Rhodopseudomonas sp. BAL398: one gene and its partner. The protein of the gene in region 1 interacts with the protein of each later gene in a pairwise test. Links are inferred from orthologs where the notes say so. Each region holds a gene or a part of one and is shown on either strand. Other genes may lie near its edges.

Evidence for each region. The genes of interacting proteins can lie anywhere in the genome.
Region 2: the proteins of accC (region 1) and ribD interact in binary tests that used the Escherichia coli proteins (3 or more experiments, as listed by UniProt). The link is inferred for Rhodopseudomonas sp. BAL398 from one-to-one orthologs.

Annotation. Positions count from the first base shown.
Region 1 is NZ_CP133111.1:776,981-780,056, forward strand. What follows is about bases 277-3,076. They hold accC (acetyl-CoA carboxylase biotin carboxylase subunit), read right to left. Parts: upstream 2,455-3,076; coding sequence 1,099-2,454; downstream 277-1,098. Other genes in these bases: RBJ75_RS03655 (ferric reductase-like transmembrane domain-containing protein), read left to right, coding at 277-734; RBJ75_RS03660 (cytochrome b5 domain-containing protein), read left to right, coding at 731-1,102; accB (acetyl-CoA carboxylase biotin carboxyl carrier protein), read right to left, coding at 2,581-3,075. In the rest of the region: more of RBJ75_RS03655, read left to right, coding at 1-276. UniProt on the Escherichia coli protein: This protein is a component of the acetyl coenzyme A carboxylase complex; first, biotin carboxylase catalyzes the carboxylation of the carrier protein and then the transcarboxylase transfers the carboxyl group to form malonyl-CoA.
Region 2 is NZ_CP133111.1:1,384,950-1,388,208, forward strand. What follows is about bases 234-3,216. They hold ribD (bifunctional diaminohydroxyphosphoribosylaminopyrimidine deaminase/5-amino-6-(5-phosphoribosylamino)uracil reductase RibD), read right to left. Parts: upstream 2,308-3,216; coding sequence 1,159-2,307; downstream 234-1,158. Other genes in these bases: RBJ75_RS06595 (riboflavin synthase), read right to left, coding at 348-956; nrdR (transcriptional regulator NrdR), read right to left, coding at 2,304-2,786; glyA (serine hydroxymethyltransferase), read right to left, coding at 2,799-3,216. Also shown: ribH (6,7-dimethyl-8-ribityllumazine synthase), read right to left, coding at 1-136; more of glyA, read right to left, coding at 3,217-3,259. UniProt on the Escherichia coli protein: Converts 2,5-diamino-6-(ribosylamino)-4(3h)-pyrimidinone 5'-phosphate into 5-amino-6-(ribosylamino)-2,4(1h,3h)-pyrimidinedione 5'-phosphate.

The DNA.
Region 1 (3,076 bases):
CGATCATGGCGGTGGTGGGACTGATCCTGGCCTGGCGGCTGCTGCGCGGCGATCTCGGGCTGGCGGCGCGGCCCTACATTGTTGCCTCGGCACGGCAGATCGCGGCCGGCGTGGTCGAGATCGCGCTGCGTCCGCTGGGCGATCCGATTGAGGTCGGCACCGGTCAATTCGTGCTGGTCGCGCTTCACAACGGCCCGAAATATCGCGGCTGCGGCGAATTCCATCCGTTCACCGTCAGCGCGATCGATGCCGACCAGGTGCTGCATGTCGGCGTCAAGGCGCTGGGCGATTGCACCGGGCGGATGATGTTGGTCGAGCCGGGGGTCGCGGCGCGGGTGATGGGCGGGTTCGGCGGGCTGCTCGGCACCAGCTCGGCGCCGCAGCTCTGGGTGGCGGGCGGGATCGGGGTCACCCCGTTCGTCGCGCTGTTGAACGCCGGTCGGATCGGCGGCCCGACCACCTTGATCTATCTGTGCCGCAACGAGGCCGACGCGGCGTTCCTGCCGGATTTGCGCGCCATCGCTCCGGCCGATCCGAGGCTTTCGCTGCAGGTGGTGGCGACCGGCGACGCCCTGCCGGATCTGGAGCGGCTATTGCCGCCGGCCACGAAACTGTCAGGCGTCGAATGCTATCTGTGCGGACCGCCCGGGCTGATTGCCGCGCTGAAATCCGCGTTGCGGGCGCGCGGCGTCACCGCCCAACACATCCACTACGAAAACTTCGAGTTCAGATGATGCGCAAATTATATCTGGCGACCACGAGCTTGTTTTGGGTGATGGTGCTGGCGTTCTGGGCCGGCGATGTGCTGTCGCCGCATGCCGAACAGCCGGCGGCGATTTCGGCCAGTCGGGACATCACTTCGGCTGAGCTGGCCAAACATGCCACGCCGCAGGATTGCTGGATGGCGATCCGGGGCCAGGTCTATGATCTGTCGGCCTATCTGCCGGATCATCCGTCGCGGCCGCAGATCATCGAGCCCTGGTGCGGCAAGGAAGCCACCCAGGCCTATGACACTAAGACCAAGGGCCGGCCGCATTCAAAGGAGGCCGACGATCTGCTGCCGAAATACCGGGTCGGCCGCTTCGTGCCCGGTGCAGATTAGCCGGTCTTGGAATCGCCGGCGGCCAGATACTGCTCGAGCCAGTGAATGTGGTAGTCGCCGTCGATGATCGAAGGCTCGCGGACCAGGGCGCGGAACAGCGGCAACGTGGTCTCGATGCCATCGACGACCATTTCGTCGAGCGAGCGGCGCAGCCGCATCAGGCATTCGGCGCGGGTCTTGCCGTGCACGATCAGCTTGCCGACCAGCGAGTCGTAATAGGGTGGGATCGTATAGCCCTGATAGACGGCGGAATCGATCCGGACCCCGAGACCGCCGGGCGGGTGATAGCGGGTGATCTTGCCGGGCGAGGGTCGGAACGTCACCGGGCTCTCGGCATTGACGCGGCATTCGATGGCGTGACCGTTGAGCACGATCTCGTCCTGGGTGCAGGGCAGGTCGCCGCCGGCGGCGACGCGGATCTGCTCCAGCACCAGATCGATCCCGGTGATCATCTCGGTCACCGGATGCTCGACCTGGATTCGGGTGTTCATTTCGATGAAGTAGAATTCGCCATCCTCGTAGAGGAATTCGATGGTGCCGACGCCGAGATACTGCATGTCCTGCATCGCCTTGGCGCAGATGCCGCCGATCCGGGCGCGGGCCTCCGCTGTCAGCACCGGGGAGGGGCCTTCCTCCCAGACCTTCTGGTGACGGCGCTGCAGCGAGCAGTCGCGTTCGCCCAGATGGATCGCGCCGCCGCGGCCGTCGCCCAGCACCTGGATCTCGATATGGCGCGGCTTCTGCAGATATTTCTCGAGATAGACCGAGGCGTCGCCGAACGCCGATTTGGCCTCGTTGCCGGCGGTCGACAGCGCCAGCATCAGGTCGTCGGCGGTCTGCGCCACCTTCATGCCGCGGCCGCCGCCGCCCGAGGCGGCCTTGACCAGCACCGGAAAGCCGATCGCCTGGCCGATCGCCATGGCGTCGTCTTCGGGGCCAACCGCGCCTTCGGAACCCGGCACCACCGGAATGCCGAGCCGCTTGGCGGTCCGCTTGGCCTCGATCTTGTCGCCCATCAGCCGGATGTGTTCGGCCTTCGGGCCGATGAAATGCAGATTGTGCTCGGCGAGGATCTCGGCGAAGCGGGCGTTTTCCGACAGGAAGCCGTAACCGGGATGAACCGCGTCGGCGCCGGTGATCTCGCAGGCCGCCAGCAGCGCCGGGACGTTGAGATAGCTGTCCTTCGAGGCCGGCGGACCGATGCAGACGCTTTCATCGGCGAGCCGGACATGCATGGCGTCGGCGTCGGCGGTGGAATGCACCGCCACGGTGGCGATCCCGAGTTCCTTGCAGGCGCGCAGCACCCGGAGCGCGATCTCGCCGCGGTTGGCTATCAGGATCTTGTCGAACATCGTCTCTGCCTTCTCCCGTCGCCCTGAGCTGCGAGCTGTCGCGCGCCTCGAAGGGGACGGTCTGTTGGGATTCATGATGTCGTCCCGAGCCGCCAGCGCCGGCGCTTCGGGACGACGCAGACGTGGTTATTCGATCACGACCAGCGGTTCGCCGAATTCGACCGGCTGGCCGTCCTCGACCAGGATCTGGGTCACGGTGCCGGCGCGCGGCGACGGAATCTGATTCATCGTCTTCATCGCCTCGATGATCAGCAGCGTTTCGCCGGCGGCGACCTTGTTGCCGACCTCGACGAACGGCTTGGCGCCGGGCTCCGAGGCCCAATACACCGTGCCGACCATCGGCGACGGCACCACGCCGGGATGTTTGGAGATGTCGGCGACCGGCGCCGGCACCGCGGCGCTCGCGATCCCGGGGGGCTGATAGCCGGCCGGCATCGCAGCGTTGATGCTGACATTGCGGGCGACCCGGACCCGCAACCCGGCGCGTTCGATCTCGATCTCGGTCAGATTGGTCTCGTCGAGCAGCAACGCGAGATCACGGATCAGCGCGTGGTCGGCAACCGCTTTGGTATCGGTCGCTTTGGGCTTCGCGGCTGGCTTGTCTTCAGGCGGGCGGGCCATA
Region 2 (3,259 bases), 610 kb from region 1 along the record:
CGGCGCTCAACTCCGCCAGCGCGCCTTCCAGCATCGCATCCTGAATATCGTCATAAAACCGCGCCTCGACGATCAGGACGCGCGCGCCCGTGATGTCGGTCTGATCCTGCAACTGGGCGCGCCGCGCGTCTGCCATTACTTCATTCCGTATCGTTCGATTGGTCGAGCGGTGCAACCGGCACTGCCCTCATCCTGATGAGCGGCCCAAGGCCGCGTCTCGAAGGATGAGCGAGATCATGGCCTCATGGCTCAAACCTGCGCTGACGCGCCTTCTCACCATGAGGAAACCGCGGGCGGTTTTAGGCGCGCGGGCGGCCAAAGCCAAGGAATCAAATCGCCGCTGCGGCTTATTTCATCTCGCTCAGGCGCGCGGCATAGCGCGCCATCAGGTCGACTTCGAGATTGACCTCGCTGCCCGCGCTCCAGCTGTCCAGCGTGGTCACGCTCAGCGTGTGCGGAATGATCGCCACCGAAAACGTCACCCCATCGACGCCGTTGACCGTCAGCGACACGCCATCGAGCGTCACCGAGCCCTTGGTGGCGATGAAGCGCGCCAGGTCGCGGCTGGTGGCGAGGTGAAACCGCGCCATTCCCGGCAATTCCTCGCGGCGCGTGACCTCGGCGATGCCGTCGACATGGCCGGTGACGATATGGCCGCCGAGTTCGTCGCCGATCTTCAGCGCGCGCTCCAGATTGAGCCTGGTGCCGACCGTCCAATGCTTGGCCGAGGTCATCGCCAGGGTCTCCGCCCCGGCGTCGACCTCATACCAGGTCTTGCCACCCTCGCGGCCGGAGCCGACCACGGTCATGCAGATGCCGTTGCTGGCGATCGAGGCGCCATCGGCGATGCTGGCCTGGTCATAATTGCACAGGATGCGCAGCCGGTGCAGGTAGCCCTGCGCGGTCGGCGTGAGGGCGATGATTTCGCCCTGGTCGGTAACGATGCCGGTGAACATAGGATCAGGTCTCGATGCCAAAATTGATTGCAGAAGCGCGCCAACGGAAGCCGAGCTCCCTCTCCCATGGGGAGAGGGTTGGGGTGAGGGGGTGCGGCCTATCGAGAGGGCGAAACCCCTCACCCGGCGCTTTGCGCCGACCTCTCCCTATGGGAGAGGTCGGATCCCGGCGGACGTCACTGTCAAATTTGCGACTCATCGTCTAGCTGCGCTCGTAAATCGTGAGAGTATCGGTTCCGAGCGTCTCGCTAGCACGCATGGTCAGCGTCGGCGATGCCGTGATCGCCGTGAGCGGCATGCCGTCCAGCGCGTCGACGCCGCCCTCGCCGATCGCGGCCGGGCCGCGCAGCAGCCAGACTTCGTCGACCAGGCCGGCTGTGACGAAGGATGCCGCGACCCGCGCGCCGCCTTCGACCAGCAGTCGCGTGACGCCCCTATCGGCCAGCGCGCGCAGCACCGCGGCGAGATCGAGCCCCGGCGGGGTCGCGGCGGTCGCAACGTGGATCACCTGCGCGCCGGCGCCGCCCAATTTGGCGGCCGCCGCCGGCTCGGCGATTTCCGACGCCAGCAGCCACAGCGGCACCTGCCGCGCCGATTGCACCAGCCGGCTGGAGCCGGGTAGCCGCAGCGCCCGGTCCAGCACCACCCGGATCGGCGATTGCTTTTCCATGCCGGGCAACCGGCAGGTCAGCAGCGGATCGTCGGCCAAAGCGGTTCTGATCCCGACAAGGATAGCGTCGGACTGGGCGCGCAACAGATGCACCCGCGCCCGCGCCGCCTCGCCGGTGACCGCTACCGGTTGGCCGCCCGCCGCGCCGATCTTGTCGTCGCTCGACACCGCGAGTTTCAGGATCACATGCGGGCGCCGCTCGCGCACCCGGCGAAAATGCCCGGCATGGTCATGAGCGGCTTCGGCGGCGCACAGCCCGACATCGACCCTGACGCCGGCGGCGCGCAGCCGCGCATGGCCCTGGCCTGCCACCTCCGGATTGGGGTCCTCGATCGCCGACACCACCCGGGCGATGCCGGCGGCGATCACCGCATCGGCGCAGGGTGGCGATTTGCCGTGATGCGAGCACGGCTCCAGCGTCACATAAAGCGTCGCCCCCGGGGCGTCGCCGGCGCGCGCCAGCGCCTCGATCTCGGCATGAGGCCGCCCGCCCGGCTGGGTCCAGCCGCGGCCGAGGATCACGCCGTCCTTCACAATGACCGCGCCGACCGCCGGATTGGGCGCGGTGCGCCCCAACCCGCGACGGCCCAGCGTCAGCGCGAGCTGCATGAAACGCAGGTCGTGCGCTTTGCCGGCTCTGGCCTTATCCGCATACTGATCCTCCAGTATCCGGAAGATCATTTGCGCAGGCTCGCCAGCCGCGCCATCTCGTCACCGGACAATTCGCCGAGCAACGCCTCGAAATCCTTGGCCTCGCGGAAATTGCGATAGACCGAGGCGAAGCGCACATAGGCGACGTCGTCGACCTTGCGCAGATGGTCCATCACGATCTCGCCGATGGTCTCCGAGGAGATCTCCGCCTCGCCGCCGCTTTCCAGCTCACGCACGATCGCCGACACCATCTTCTCGACCCGCTCCGGCTCGACCGGCCGCTTGCGCAGACTGATCTGCAGCGAGCGCACCAGCTTGTCGCGGTCGAACGGCACTCGGCGGCCGTTGCGCTTGATCACGGTCAATTCGCGCAGCTGCACCCGTTCGAATGTGGTGAAGCGGAAATTGCACGCCATGCAGACCCGACGCCGCCGGATCACGGCGGAATCCTCGGTCGGACGGCTGTCCTTCACCTGGGTATCGAGGCTGTTGCAGCTCGGGCAGCGCATCCGTGAGGGTCCTTACTGGTAGATCGGGAAGCGTCCGGTCAGTTCCTTGACCCGCTCCTTCACCGAGGCTTCCACCAAAGGCGCGCCGCCATCCGGCGATTGCGCAATGGCATTAAGCACTTCGGCGATCATATTGCCGACCTGCTTGAACTCGGCGACGCCGAAACCGCGGGTGGTGGCGGCCGGCGTGCCGAGCCGCAGCCCGGAGGTGACGAACGGCTTTTCCGGATCGTAGGGGATGCCGTTCTTGTTGCAGGTGATGGCGGCGCGAACCAGGGCCTTTTCGGAGACGTTGCCCTTGAGGCCCTTGGGCCGCAGATCAACCAGCATCAGATGATTATCAGTGCCGCCCGAAACGATGTCGAATCCCGCTGCGCGAAGCGTTTCCGCAAGCGCCTTGGCGTTTTCGACGACGTTCTTCGCGTAGATCTTGAAGTCGGGCTGCAACGCTTCCTTGAACGCCACCGCCTTGG